2 regions of the Variovorax sp. P5_A3 genome follow, and region 1 is predicted to be linked to the other one. Evidence: predicted binding sites of a transcription regulator. Region 1 holds the regulator's gene; the other holds the start of a gene.
What was found. Region 1 encodes LexA, which represses DNA repair genes until DNA is damaged. Its sites were predicted from a motif close to ACTGTATNNNNATACAGT; they were not measured.
Positions count from the first base shown of each region.

Region 2: imuA (translesion DNA synthesis-associated protein ImuA) is a predicted target of LexA. The motif match lies at 4,158-4,175, and genes of this name have one in related genera.

Region 1 is NZ_JBFUKW010000003.1:95,297-102,843, reverse strand. It holds gene adk (adenylate kinase) at 1-150, shown strand, start outside; gene AC1D3B_RS05845 (DUF6152 family protein) at 151-624, opposite strand; gene AC1D3B_RS05840 (hypothetical protein) at 644-1,060, opposite strand; gene AC1D3B_RS05835 (asparaginase) at 1,065-2,054, opposite strand; gene lexA (transcriptional repressor LexA) at 2,128-2,802, shown strand; gene AC1D3B_RS05825 (hypothetical protein) at 2,948-3,292, shown strand; gene AC1D3B_RS05820 (D-2-hydroxyacid dehydrogenase family protein) at 3,441-4,448, shown strand; gene AC1D3B_RS05815 (MFS transporter) at 4,445-5,617, shown strand; gene AC1D3B_RS05810 (tetratricopeptide repeat protein) at 5,607-7,547, opposite strand, start outside.
Region 2 is NZ_JBFUKW010000029.1:12,120-19,666, reverse strand. It holds partial or broken gene AC1D3B_RS30675 (aconitase X swivel domain-containing protein) at 1-207, shown strand, start outside; gene ilvD (dihydroxy-acid dehydratase) at 321-2,039, shown strand; gene AC1D3B_RS30665 (Bug family tripartite tricarboxylate transporter substrate binding protein) at 2,077-3,054, shown strand; gene AC1D3B_RS30660 (aldo/keto reductase) at 3,066-3,887, opposite strand; gene imuA (translesion DNA synthesis-associated protein ImuA) at 4,189-4,998, shown strand; gene AC1D3B_RS30650 (Y-family DNA polymerase) at 4,964-6,373, shown strand; gene AC1D3B_RS30645 (error-prone DNA polymerase) at 6,366-7,547, shown strand, end outside.

The sequences.
Region 1 (7,547 bases):
GTCTACAGGCAGCAAACCCGGCCGCTGGTCGACTACTACTCGGACTGGGCCAAGTCCGAACCCGCCGCCGCACCGAAGTACCGCGCCATCAGCGGTGTCGGGACGGTCGACGAGATCACCCAGCGCGCGCTCGCGGCACTGAACAGTTGATCAGGCCGGGCTGGAGCGCAGCCCGTAGGCCTTGCCGTCGACGAACAGGTATTCGACGCGCATCACGGCCTCCCCCTTTTCGTCCTTCGAGGCAAAGCCGACGGCCGAGATGCGGGCGCCAGGCTTGATCTCCTGGACTTTCCAGGCCTCCATTCGCGTGAGCGGCGCGAGCTCGAGTTCCCACTGACGGTCGTTGCGGCGGGGCACGGTCGTCTTCGCGAGCAGCCCCGGCCCATCGACCGGCGCGCTCTGCGCAGGCAACGCGCGTTTTGCCAGATCCGGCGGAACCTTGAGATCAGGCGGTACCTCGATCATCAGTTCGGCGTGAGGGTTCTGCCAGCGAGAAGTCACGACCCGGCCCTCCAGGTAGAGGGGGCGATCCTGGTCGAAGCCGCTCCAGCCATGGTGCGCCCAGGCGGGGCGAATCGCGACGGCAGTCGAAGCGGCGGTCCATAGGAAGCTGCGACGTTTCATGCAGGAAGCTCCTTTCCGATCAGTAGGCGATCCATCGGCCGCAGAAGATCACAGCCAGCCAGATCGCAGTGGACGACAACATCTGTATCCGCGCCATCAAGTCGAGTTTCAGCAACGAGCCGCGTGCATGGAACCAGACGGCATTGCAGCCGGCCACGAAGAGCAATCCCATCTTGAGCAGGAAGGCCCGGTTGGCAAGCAGTTCAAAAGGCTGAGTGGCGAACATCAAGGAACCGCTGACTGCCGCCAGGACGAAGCCGGACAAGGCGATGGTCAGCGACAGCCTCGCCAGCCCGCTCACCGGCAGGACGACGGCGCGTCCAAAGACGCGCATTTCGAGGGCGACCAGATTGCCGACGAGCAGTGCAATCCCGACGATGTGCACGACCTCCAGCGCAGGATAGGCCCAGGGAGTCGATTGCAACGCGCCGAACATGCGCTCAGGCGGGAGGTCCGCCGGACAGAAGCTCGAGGATCAGCGCGATGCGCGCCTTGACCGGTGTCAGTGCCCCCGCGTCACGCAACACTTCCTTTGACCTCGGGAGAATCCGCCCCTGCGAACATCGCGTCGCGCGGACGACCGATACCCCATCAGCCTGCGCGCGAAGTGCGGCCGCTTCGAGTGCGTGGTGCAACGTGCCGTTGCCGGTAGCAGCAAGCACGAGTCCCTGGAGCGGTTCCGCACCGCCCCGCTTCCGCTCTTCCAGCAATGCATCCACGATCGTGCCGCGAGCCTCGGCATGGCTCACGAGGATTTCGACGCGTGGCCAGGACGTGGCGCCTTCGATTCGATCGAAGGCAAGCTGTGCGGCGGTTGCCGGCACGGGCCAATCTCTCAGCACGCGCACGGCGCCTTCTTCGACGTACGCCACCGGCCCCGCATCACCCGAGTCGAATGCGTCGAGCCTGTAGGTGTGGACCTTCTGGACATCGAACGCGCTGTGAACGGTGCCTGCGCAAACGGCGATGACACCCCGCGCCCCGGGTGAGGCCGCCACGACAATGGCATCGCGCACATTCTGGGGCCCGTCCGGCGCCAGCGCGGTGGACGGGCGCATCGCGCAGGTCAACACCACCGGCTTCGACGGCCCCAGCACACACTGCAGGAAGAAGGCCGTCTCCTCCAGCGTGTCGGTCCCGTGGGTGATGACGATACCCGCCACGTCGGGTTCCGCGAGCCAATGGGCACAACGCAGCGCCAGCGTTCGCCAGATCGGGAAGGACATGTCCTTGCTGTCCACCTGCGCCACCTGCTCGGCCGACAACGAAACGCCGGGCGGCGCGTCGATGTCGCCCAGCAGTTCCGCCACGCCGACCTCGCCGGCGGTGTAGCCGATGTTGTCATTGGCGGCGGAAGCGCGACCCGCGATCGTGCCTCCCGTGCCCAGGACGATCACGCGACGCGCGTCATTTCGATTGCCTTCGGCCATGGCTTGCCAACTTCCGGAAACTGGTTAAAAATACAGGTACTGGATATTCACCCAGTGCCCATCAGGAGCCAACATGCAGTTCGCCGTGAAGCTTACCGCCCGTCAGCAGCAGATTCTGGACTTGATCCAGAGCGCCATTGCGCGCACCGGCGCCCCTCCCACGCGCGCCGAGATCGCCGCCGAGCTGGGCTTCAAGTCAGCCAACGCGGCCGAAGAGCATCTGCAGGCGCTGGCGCGCAAGGGCGTCATCGAGCTCGTGAGCGGTACCTCGCGCGGTATCCGGCTCAAGGGCGACGCGCTGCGCTCGCTCAACGAATCCCGCAACAACCAGTTCTCCCTGTCGCTGCCCGGCATGGCGCAGCTCGCACTGCCGCTCATCGGCCGTGTGGCCGCCGGTTCGCCCATCCTGGCGCAGGAACACGTCGACCAGACCTATTACGTCGAGAACACCCTCTTCCAGCGCCAACCCGACTACCTGCTCAAGGTGCGCGGCATGTCCATGCGCGACGCCGGCATCATGGACGGCGACCTGCTCGCCGTGCAGGCAACCAAGGAAGCCCGTAACGGGCAGATCGTCGTGGCCCGGCTCGGCGACGAGGTCACCGTCAAGCGACTCAAGCGCAACAAGCAGGTCATCGAGCTGCATGCGGAAAACCCGGACTACCCGACCATCATCGTCCAGCCCGGCGAGCCCTTCGAGATCGAAGGCCTGGCAGTCGGCCTGATCCGCAACACGATGCTGATGTAGGCGTCGAATGAATGCGCGCACGGCTTCGGCGGTGCGCTCACACCCGGCCGCGACAGGTGGCGGGCGTATGGCGAAGTGCCATCACCCTGTCGAGGCCGATCAAAGCAATCCTGCCTGTGTTCAATCTCTGACCTTTGGAGTTCACATGGGAATCGCCCTGCTCAGCATCGTTGATTTGTTGACCCCCCTGCAATCGCTGGCCAGCCGCTGGATGCCGGCGCGCAGTTCGCATCGCATCAATTCGTCGGGTCTGCGCTATGTCGGGGTCCGGCCCAGTTGCACGGCGCGCCAGACTGCCACGGTACAGGCCTGCTCGCCAGCGGCGGCGCGGCCGTTGCGGGTGGTGCGCATGGTCGACGCACAGCAACCGGGCCGTCACCAGAGCCGCATGGTGATTTCGGGCCGCATGGCCGATGTCTGCGCTGAGCTCGATCGACTGGTTGCGCTCGAAGCAGCAGGCACGGCGCCCCGATCCGCCCACGTGCACTGAGGGCCGAACTGCGTCCACACTGACTGGCGCTTCATCGCCGGGCAGCGACGTTCAACCACCCTGCAAGTGCCCCCGGCGACCGGCGCATGCAATGGCAACATGATGCGTCCGCACAGCTTGCCGGTGGTGCGAGGCACAATGGCACGCCATGAACATTGTGATCCTCGACGACTATCAGGATGCGGTGCGCAAGCTGCAGTGCGCTGCCAAGCTCGATGCGTATGCCGCCAAGGTCTATACCAACACGGTCAAGGGCATCGGGCAGCTTTCGGTGCGCCTCAAGGATGCCGACGTGATCGTGCTGATCCGTGAGCGCACCCACATCTCCCGGCAGCTCATCGAGAAGTTGCCCAAGCTCAGGCTCATTTCGCAGACCGGGCGGGTCGGCGGCCACATCGACGTGAACGCCTGTTCGGAACAAGGTATCGCGGTGGCGGAAGGCACGGGGTCGCCATTGGCGCCGGCCGAGCTGACCTGGGCGCTGATCATGGCCGCGATGCGTCGCCTGCCGCAGTACATCAGCAACCTGAAGCATGGCGCGTGGCAGCAGTCGGGCCTCAAGTCCGCATCGATGCCACCGAACTTCGGACTCGGCTCGGTGCTCAAGGGCAAGACGCTCTGCATCTGGGGTTACGGGCGCATCGGCCAGCTGGTCGCGCGCTACGGCCAGGCCTTCGGGATGCAAGTGGTGATCTGGGGTCGCGAGCAGAGCTGCGCCAAGGCCAGGTCCGACGGATTCCAGGTGGCACCGAACCAGGAAGCCTTCTTCGCCGCGGCCGACGTGTTGTCGGTGCACCTGCGGCTGACGGAGGAGACGCGCGGTCTGGTCACGCTCGAGGATCTTTCGCGGATGAAGCCCACTGCGCTGTTCGTGAATACCTCGCGCGCCGAGCTGGTGGAGCAGGACGCCCTTCTCGCCGCGCTCAATCGCGGTCGGCCCGGGCTGGCGGCGATCGATGTCTTCGAGAGCGAACCGCCATTGCAGGGCCATGCGCTCCTCCGTCTCGAGAACTGCATCTGCACGCCGCACATCGGCTACGTGGAGCAGGACAGCTACGAGATGTACTTCGGGCAGGCTTTCGACAACGTCGTCAGTTTCATCAAGGGCAATCCGACGAACATCGTCAACCCCGGCGCTCTGCAGGTCCGCCGTTGAAGCGGCCTGCACTGCCGGCCTCGTTGTGGGCCCTGCTGGCAGGCAATTTCGTGATCGGCACGGGCGTGATGGTGGTGCCCGGCACGCTCAACGAGCTCAGCACGTCGCTGGACGTCAGCGCGGCGACGGCCGGCCAGTTGATCACGGCCGGCGCCGTCGTGATGTGCCTGGGTGCTCCTTTGCTTGCCGCCGTGGTCGCGGGCTGGGACCGCCGGCTGCTGCTGGCCTGCACCATGCTCTGGTATGGCGCCGGACACCTCGTCGCCACGCTGATGCCGAGCTTCGGCGGCCTGTTGATGGTTCGCATGCTCACGGTGATTGCACCCGCGATATTCACGCCGCAGGCGGCCGCATGCGTCGGCTTGCTGGTGCCGCCGGATCAGCGCGGGCGCGCCGTTACCTTTGTCTTCCTCGGATGGTCCATGGCGTCGGTGCTGGGCCTTCCGATCGGCGCGGTGGTTGGAGGACATTTCGGATGGCGGACGGCATTCGCGGTGATCACCGCCCTCTCGGTCATCAGCGCGGTCTGGATCTGGCTGAAGCTTCCCACAGGCATCCGGCCCGCGGCCCTGTCGCGTGAGGCCTGGGGGCGAGTGCTCAAGAGTCCCCTGCTGATGGGCGTCGTGTCCGTCACCGCTTTGCAGGGCGCGGGCCAGTTCGTGCTGTTCAGCTATTTCGCGCCGATCCTCAAGCAGACGCTCCATGCCGACGCCACGCAGTTGGGACTTATGTGGGCGTGGTTCGGCGCCTGCGGACTCGTGGGCAACATGCTCGTGAGCCGGCATATCGACCGCGTCGGCGCGCCTCGCATGGTGCTGCTCACCACGTCGCTGATCGCGCTGAGCCTGCTTCTATGGCCGCTCGGCGTCACGCTCGCCTGGCTGGCGCTCCTTCTGACTCCGTGGGGCCTGGGCTGCTTCGCGACCAATTCGGCGCAGCAAGCGCGCCTGGTCTCGATGTCGCCCGCGCTCGCACCGGGCTCGGTGGCGCTGAACAGTTCCGGCATCTACATCGGACAGGCTGTCGGCGCCGGGGCCGGCGGCTGGCTCCTCGCCAATGATGCGATCGCATGGATGAACTGGGTGGGATTGGCCATGGTGCTCGTGGCGCTGACGCTCAGCGCAGCAGTGGACAGGGCACAGCGCCGTGCCCCTGCCTTCAGCGCTTGATGACCGGTCGCGGAGCGATCTCCGCTTCGGTGTTCGGGTCGAACAGATCGAAGTCGATCACATGCGGATCGGTCGAAGGCGCCGGGGACGGCTTGGGCGTTTCGATCGGCGTCGGCATGGTCTCGTAGGCCGTCTTGTCGAATTCGGCGAGATCCAGGTCGATAGTGGGCTTCGCGCGAGGCGGCGCTTCGCCTGTGGGGGGAATCGGTACCGGTGCATCCGGAACCATCACCGTGTCGTGATGCAGGCCATCATCGATCACGCCATAGATCGAGGGCGGCAGCACCGGACCATCATCGTGCAGGGCCGGAGGCTGGGTATCGACCTCGAGGGGTGGCGTCGCCGTCGGCATCTCTTCGTGGCCGAAGGTGTCGACAAACGAATGCGGCGTGACAGGCGCAGGCGGCGCACTGTCGGGGTCGATCACCTCCTTGGCCACGGCGTAGAGAAGCAGCAGTTCCTGGTACGCGGCGAGATCGAATGCACCTTCCTCGTGGACGCCGGGCTTGCGGAAGATCAGTTCCTCGATCAGCGCCAGGGTCCCTGGCGCCGGCCATTGTGTTTCGATGCGCGCCAAGGCGCTGCGGTAATGCTCCAGCCCCTTGCCGGCTTCGGTGAAGTGGACGAAGGCCGGTACGTCGGCATTGAAGGCGCGTTCGAACTCTTCGGCCAGCCGCGCGTAGTCTTCCTTGCGCTCGAGCGAATGGAAGATGCGCAGCAGGTCGAGGTAGGCCAGCGCGCTGGTGCCGGGATTGGCAGCGATGTGCTCGCGCAGCACGGCGATCGCCTGGTCATGCTGGCCGAGCGAGAGGAAGAAGTCCGATTGCTGCTGGACGTCGAACAGCTCTTCGGTGTTGACCGGTCGCACCGGGGCGTTGTCGAAAGTGCGCACGGGGTGCGGCAGGGGCTCGTCGAAGCCGCTGTCGTCGGGGACGTTGGGTTCGAGCGGCGCGAACGGCGTCGGCACGAAGGTCCTGCCCGTGCTGGCACTGCGTCGGGGGGGCGGCGCGTCCGGCTCCGAGTCCAGGTCCATCTCGTCGTCCAGCACCCCCCGCTTCGGCAGGCGCCTGCGGACACCTTCGCCCTTCGGAGGCGGCGCCTCGCCCCACCAGGCGGGTGCGGCCGGGCGTCGCGCGAGGCGCCACAGCAGCAACATGCCGATGAGCGCCAGCAGCAGCAAGACGATCAAGGTATAGACGAGCGGATTGCGGAACTGGCTTTCGCGCGCCTGGGTCAGTTCGCTGCGCAGTTCCAAGAGCGCGCGCTGGTTCTGCGCGGTCTGCTCGCGCAATGCGGCGAGCGTGGCATCCATGTCCTTTGCGTGCTGGGCTTCGCGCTGCGCCTCCTGGGGTTGCGGATTCATGGCGCTCCAGAGCGCCGCCGCAGCGGCACGCCGCCCGGGATCTTCCACGGCAGGTAGCCTCAGTTCCGTCGTGGTCTTGAGGCCGGCCTCCCTCGTGACCTGGGGTTCCAGCGGCTCGACGCGCAGGCGCGAGCCGCCTGCCGCAGCCTCTTGCTTGAGAGCCGGAGCGGGTGCTGCCGGCGCTGCGGGAGCGACCTGAGGCGCCGCGGACGCCTTCGGGGCGGTAGCACGGCGCGGCGCAACCGGCGCAGCGACCGCCGGAGCGCGACGCGGCGCTGGCGCTTCCGCGTCGGGTGAGCCCTCGTCCCTCGGAGGCGTGCTGCGTTGCGCCGTCCTCACTCGCGCGCTCTCGGCGGAGCCCGTGCCCCCATTCGAATTGCGCGCGACTGGGCGTGGAACAGGCCTCGCGGTCGGCGCACCAGCGTCCGATGAGAAAGACCGGGCCCCGGATGCCACGACCCCCGGCAATGCGACATCGGTGGGCACGTCGGCCAGCAGCACATAGCTGCGCGTCGACTTCATCTCGCAGCCCGCGCGCACCGTGACGGTGACCACCGGCTCCTCCAT
Region 2 (7,547 bases), on a different contig from region 1:
TCGGCGATGTTCCATCTCGCGAGGCTGATGGGCACGGCGCCCGCGGCGATGCTGTTCAACGAGATGACCACCAAGATCGCGCTCGGCGCCGTGGTGACGCATGCGCCTTCGCTGACCGACTTCGACCGCGACCCGCTCGAATGCATCGAAACTGGCGACTGGGTGCGCGTGGATGCGGACCGCGGCGTGGTCGAAATCACGAAAAAGGACCACCCCCAGGCTTGCTCACTTCGTGTAGCCGCCAACCCCCTCGCAGGGGGCGACACCAGCGGCCTGGCAGAGCCAGTTCCGCGGTGCCTCACGAAGGGGGAAATCACACCATGACCCAACCCATGACCACACCTCGTCCCCTGCGCAGCAACTTCCCGCGCGGCTCCTATCTCTGGTCGGTGCGCAACGCGCACTGGCGAGCGCTCGGCATCCCCGAGGAGGACTGCGAGAAGCCCAAGATCGCGATCGTCAACAGCTCATCCGAACTCGCGGCCTGCTTCAGCCATCTCGACAAGGTGGCGGCCGAGATCAAGGCCGCGATCCGCGCGGCGGGCGGCGTGCCTTTCGAGATCCGCACTGCCGCGCCCAGCGACTTCATCACCGGCGCGGGCGCGCGTGGCGCCTACATGCTGGCCGCGCGCGACCTGGTGACCAATGACATCGAAGTGGCGGTCGAGGGCGCGCAACTCGACGGCATGGTCTGCCTCACTTCCTGCGACAAGACCGTGCCGGGCCAACTCATGGCCGCGGCGCGCCTGAACATTCCGACACTGCTGGTCCCTTGCGGCTACCAGCCCAGCGGAGAGTATCGCGGCCATCACATGGACATCGAGGAAGTGTTCATCGGCGCGATGCATGCGGTCACCGGCAAGCTGCCGGTGGAGGAACTGGTGGGCATGAGCCGCGAGGCGATTCGCGGCCCGGGCGTTTGTTCGGGCCTGGGCACCGCGAATTCGATGCACATCGTCTGCGAAGCGCTCGGCATGGCGCTGCCCGGCAGCGCGCCGGTGGCGGCACTGAGCCCGAAGATGATGGCCGACGTGCGTGCAGCCGGTGCGCGCATCGTGCAGATGGTGTGGGATGACCTCAAGCCCCGCGACATCCTCGTGCCCGGTGCCTTCGCCAACGCGGTGCGCGCGGTGCTGGCCGTCGGCGGTTCGCTCAATACGGCCAAGCATCTGCAGGCGGTGTCGACGGAGGGGCAATGCGGCGTGGACGTCTATGGCCTTTTCGAACGCCTGGGCCCCGCGACGCCGGTGCTCGCGGGTGTGCGGCCCATTGGCGAGCACACCATCGAACAGTTCGAAGCCGCGGGCGGCTGCCTCGCGCTCATGAAGCAACTGGAGCCGTTGCTGGACACCGGCGGGCTCACCGTGACCGGCCACACCGTCGCCCACAACCTGCGACACGCCACGGTGGCGAACCCCGAGGTGATCCATCCCATCGACAGTCCGGTGGCCCCGCATCCGGCGATCGTGCTGCTGCGCGGCAATCTTGCACCCGAGTCGGGCCTGATCAAGACCGGCATCGTCGAGCGCAAGGTGCGGTGCTTCACCGGCCCGGCCTTGTGTTTCTGGAGTGCCGACGGTGCCATCGCAGCCCTGAAGGAAGGAGCCATCCGTCCTGGCCACGTCGTGGTGATGCGCGGTGCCGGCGTGTGCGGCGGCCCGGCGATGGGGGGTGGCGCATCCCGCGTAGTTTTCGCGATCGACGGTGCCGGTCTGGGCGACGAGGTCGCGCTCCTGACAGACGGACATCTGTCAGGTCTCGTCTGCAAGGGGCTGGTGGTGGCCGAGGTGTCGCCCGAGGCAGCGGCAGGCGGCCCGCTCGGACTGCTGGAAGACGGCGACAGCATCACCATCGACCTCGACCGCCGCCGCCTCGATGTGGCGCTGACCGATGAGCAGCTCCAGATCCGCCGTTCGAACTGGAAGGCGCCGGCGCCGGTCCACGACATCGGATGGCTGCAGCAGTACCGCCGCAACGTCGGCGCGCTGTCGCAGGGGGCGGTGCTCGTCCGCACCGAGCCTGCGACGCCGCTGGAGTAGGTCTCACCCAACCGGCGCGACGCGCAAGGAGACAGACATGCAACGCAGAAGCTTCAATCATTGGGCAGCAATGGCCGTTGGCGGCGTGCTGGCCGTGCCGGGGACCGCGGCGTGGAGCGCGGACGTCTATCCGCAGAAGCCGGTGCGAATGATCGTCGGCTTCGCGCCGGGCGGCGGCGCCGACGCGCTCGCGCGCATCATCGCGCAGGGCCTGTCCAAGCAATTGGGGCAACAGGTCATCGTGGAGAACCGGCCCGGTGCCGATGGCATCCTCGCGGCGCAGGCGGTGGCGGGCGCGCCACCCGACGGCTACACGCTGCTCATGGGCACCAACACGGCCATGGTGGCCGCGCCCACGTTGCGGCCGAATCCGCCCTACGACCCGTTCAAGTCTTTCACGCCCATCAGTTCGGCAGGCCAGTTCTCGATGTTCCTCGTGGTGCCCTCGGACCTGCCGGTCAAGAGTGTCAACGAACTGCTGGCGATGGTCGCGGCCAAGCCCGGCGGCTACAACTCGGCTTCGAGCAACAGCGCATCCGAGCTCGCGATGTTGCAACTGCTGGGCGAACGCAAGGTGGTCAACGCGCGCTACAAGGGCGACATGCAGGCCATGACCGATCTTCTGGGCGGGCAGATCCACATGATGTTCACCACGGGCACCCTGGCGCCCAGCTTCGTGAAGGAGGGGCGCGTCCGCGCGCTGGTTACGCTGCAACCGCAGCGCAGTGCGTTGCTGCCCGACGTGCCGACGGCCAGCGAGGTGGGGCTGGGCAAACTCACGATCACACCCTGGGCGGGCTTCTTCGGACCGCCGGGCTTGCCGACGGCGATTCTCGACCAGCTCTCCAGCGAGTTGCAGAAGACGCTGCAACGCCCCGAGGTGCGCGAGCAACTCGTGCAGCAGGGTTTTGAAGGCTACGGAATGAGCCCGGAGAAGTTCGCTGCCTTCTTTCGCACGCAGTACGACGCCTTCGGGTCGACCGTCAGGCAACACAAGCTGAAGTTCGAGCAGTAGCGACCGCGGTTTCAGCCGCCGATGGTGGGCGCGTTGCGCCGCCAGAACTCCGCGTCCGGCAACGCGCCCGCGCCGGCCGCCGCGTTGTCCGCCATGTGCTCGGGCCGGCCTGTGCCGGGAATCGTGCAGGTCACTGCGGGATGGCTGAGCACGAACTTGATCAGCACCTGCGCCCAACTCGTGCAGCCGATCTCGCCGGCCCAGGCGGGCAGGGGCTTGTCGCGCAGTCTCCGCAGCAGGCCGCCACCGCCGAAGGGCATGTTGACGATCACCGCCACGTCGCGTTCCGCCGCCAGTGGCAACAGGTGTTGCGCCGCTTCGCGCGCGTCGAACGAATAGTTGATCTGCAGGAAGTCGAGCTTCTCGGCGCGCAGCACGGCCTCGACCTCCGCGTAGGCCGATGAGGTGTAGTGTGTGATCCCGATGTAGCGCACGCGGCCTTTGTCCTTCCAGCCGCGCAGGGTCTTGAGGTGTGTGCGCCAGTCGACGAGGTTGTGCACCTGCATCAGGTCGATGCGGTCGGTGCGCAGACGCGCGAAGGACTGTTCCATCTGGGCGATTCCGGCGTCGCGGCCACTGGTCCACACCTTGGTCGCGAGGAAGGCCTTGGCCCGCTGGTTCGACGCGGCCAGGAGTTCGCCGGTCACCGCTTCGGCGCGGCCGTACATCGGCGAGCTGTCGATCACCTTGCCGCCCGCGGCGAACAGCGCATCGAGCACACCCGGCAGGCGCTGGTACTCGGCGCTGCCGGCCGCGACGTCGAAGCCGATCCAGGTGCCGCAGCCGACCACGGGCAGGGCTTCTCGGGTGGAGGGGATGGGGCGGGTGTTCATGCGGACGGCTCCCGGGGTTTGGGCGGATGCGCGGAACGGCCATGCGGCGGAGAGCGACAGTGCGGCGCCCAGGCGCAGAAGGCGGCTGCGGGTGAGTGCGAATGAGGGCGTCACGAAGGAAGTCTCCCTTGGCCAGTGTTTCGGCTGCCCTCATTCGAGCGCGGACGATGTCCATGTCAGCTCATGTGCTGACATGCAATTTATCCCATAAATGGAATCGAAGAGGCATGAAGGGTGTGTGGACAAAAAATCGTGATGTGAGCCAAGAATACTGTATAAAAATACAGTCATTCAATTCATCATGGGCCTCCCTTCCTTCGACTCTTTCTCACCCTCCGCGCGGCACAAGGTCTGGCGCGGGGATGAGCTGGGCATGGCCGATGCGCAGGTCATTGCCACCGGCCATGCCGTGCTCGATGCGCAGTTGCCGGGTGGCGGCTGGCCGGTCGGGGCGATGACGGAGCTGTTGCAGTCCGCGCCCGAGGCACATTCATGGCAACTGCTGCTGCCGGCCCTGGCGCAAGCGGTGCAGGCCGGCACCGGGCCGGTGGCGCTGATCGGCGCGCCCCACGAACCTTTCGGCCCTTCGCTGTCGGCGCACGGCTTGCCGGTCGAATCGTTGCTGTGGATTCGCAGCGAAGCCGCCGCCGCACGGCTCTGGGCGTGCGAACAGGCGCTGCGCTGCGCCGACGTGGCCGCCGTGCTGGCGTGGCTGCCGCAGGCGCGCATGGGCGATCTGCGGCGGCTGCAGCTTGCGGCGGCGCAGCACGAAGCCCTGCTGTTCGTGCTTCGGCCGGCGAGTTCTGCGTCTTCCACGTCGCCGGCGCGTCTGCGCTTGCAGGTAGCGCTCTGCGAGGAAGACAGGTCGCGGCTCGACCTTCACATCCTCAAGCGCCGCGGTCCGCCGCTGGCCTCGCCCATCCAGCTCCCGGCATGCAGCGAACGCATGGCCGCGCTGCTGGCGGCGAGCCAGCTACGGCGCAAGCTGCGCCGGCAACAGGAAGGCGTGCTGCACGAAAGCGACAGCGACAGCGCGGCAACGGTGGTGCGCATCGACCTCCACCAGGGAAAACGACATGCACTGGATCGCGTTGCGCTGGCCGCAGCCTGAGGCGGAGAACGAAAAGCCCATGCCCTCCGGTGAGGCGCTCGGCTGGTGGGCGCTGCAGTTCACCCCGCGCGTCACCTGGGTCGACGAGGCGCTGCTGCTCGAGGTGTCCGCCTGCGAGCGGCTGTGGGGCGGCCGGCTGGGCCTGATGCGGCAGATCCTGAGCCTCAATCCCGCACCGGTGCGCGTGCAGCAGGCGCAGGGCGCGACCTGCCTCATCGCGCTCGCGCGGCTGCGGATGTTCGCGCGCGGCGAGCAACCTCCGGCCGATGTGCCGTCCGGCCTGCCGCTCGACACGCTGAGCGCTGCGCGCGATCACCTCGAGGTGCTGGCGCACCTTGGCTGCCGCAGCTGGGGCGACGTGGCGGCACTGCCGCGCGGCGGTCTCACGCGGCGCTTCGGCAAGGATCTGCGTACGGCGCTCGATGCGGCCTACGGCCTGCGCCCCGAAAGCCATCGCTGGCTCACGCTGCCCGATGTGTTCGAGCAGAAGCTCGAACTGCCCGCACTGGCCGAAGGCGCACCCGAACTCATGTGGTCGGCCAACCGCCTGCTGTCGGCGCTGCAGATCTGGCTGCGCGCCCGTCAGCGCGGCGCGCGCGCGCTCGAACTGCAATGGACACTCGACCTCAAGCGCCTCAACGGCGTAAACCTGCCGCCGCACCAGCACATCACCGTGCGCACTGCCGAGGCCACGCAGGACATGGCGCACCTGCGCCGCCTGCTGGCCGAGAAACTGGCGCTCACCACGCTCGCCGCACCCGCGAGCTGGCTGCGGCTGCGCTCGCTCGAAACCGATCCGTGGACCGGCGCCAGCGCGAGCTTCCTGCCCGAGGACAACCGCAAGGGCGACAGGTTCCATGAAATGGTCGAACGACTCAGCGCGAGGCTCGGCCCCCAGCAGGTGCTCATGCCCAAGCCGCAGGCCGATCACCGCCCCGAACGCAAACAAACATGGCACCCCGCCTTGCAAGCCAGCAAGCCAGGTCAGCGCAGCGAGACCCCTTCGCGAAACACCGTGGAACCGGCTTCGCCGGGCCATCGGTGTTGCCCCCTGAAAGGGGGTGGAGAGCGACACGAAGTCCGCGAGCCTGGGGGTGATGCCATCTACCCTGCCTGGTTACTGGCGGAGCCGGTGCGCCTCGACATGGATGGCGAGCGCCCGTGCTACCGCGGACCGCTGCGCCGCCTGATCGGACCGCAGCGGGTCGAGGCCGGCTGGTGGGGTGGCGTGGAAGACGGTGGTCGCCCCGCCGTGCGCGACTACTACGTCGCCGAAAGCCCCGAGGCCGGCCTGGTCTGGATCTTCCGCGAGCGCCCGGCAGCCTCTTTTGCATCGGACGAGGTGCGCTGGTACCTGCAAGGCCTCTATGCCTGAACTCAGCGACAAGAAGATCCTGGCGCTCAAGCTCGCCCCGATGCATGCGTTGCCGAAACGGCAACCGCCCGTGCCGGGCCTGCCTGGGTATGCCGAGCTGCACTGCCTGACGAACTTCAGCTTCCAGCGCGGCGCATCCACGCCCGAGGAACTGGTCGAACGCGCCTACCAGCTCGGCTATGCGGCGCTCGCGATCACCGACGAATGCTCGGTGGCCGGCGTGGTCCGCGCACATGTCGGCCTGCGCGAACTGCCCGCCAAGCTCGACACCTACGAGCGCGAACATCCCGAGGAGCCGCCGATCCCGCGCAACCCGGACTTCCGCCTGCTGTTCGGCAGCGAATTCCGCTTCGAGCGCTTCAGGCTCGTCGTGATCGCGAACGACACCGAAGGCTGGGGCAACCTCTGCGAGTTCATCACCGCCGCGCGCACCACCGAACTGCCAAAGGGCGAATACCGCGTGAGCTGGGACGGCAGCGATGTCGCCTCGCTGCAGCATTGCCAGATTCTTCTCGTGCCCCATCGACAGCCCGGCGGCGAGGTCGATGTCGCCACGCTGTACGAAGACCTGACGGCGGCGAAGACGCTGTTCAGCGACAACCTCTGGCTCGCGGTCGAGATGCTCAACGAACTCGACGACGACCTCTGGTTCGTCGCGTTGGTCGAGGCGGGCGAGCGTGCCGGTGTACCACTCGTCGCAGCCGGTGACGTGCACATGCATGCACGCGCGCGCAAGCCGCTGCAGGATGTGCTCACGGCCGTGCGCGAAGGCAAGACCGTGGCCGAATGCGGCTTCGCGCTGCAGTCCAATGCCGAGCGGCACCTGCGGCTGCGCGTGCGGCTGGCCGGGCTCTACACCCACGAGATGCTCGCGAACACGCTCCGGGTGGCGGAGCGCTGCCACTTCGATCCCGAGGTGATCCGGGAGAACTACAAGTACCCGCTCGAAAGCGTGGGCAACGGGGAAACGCCGGCGCAGACGCTGGTGCGCAAGACCTGGGAAGGCGCACGGGGGAGATATCCGGAAGGCATCCCGGAGAAGGTGTCCCGGCTGCTCGAGCGCGAGTTGCAACTGATCCTCGAACTCGAGTACGAGATGTTCTTCCTCACCGTCGAGGACATCGTGCGCTTCGCCCGTTCGCAAGACATCCTCTGCCAGGGCCGCGGCTCGTCG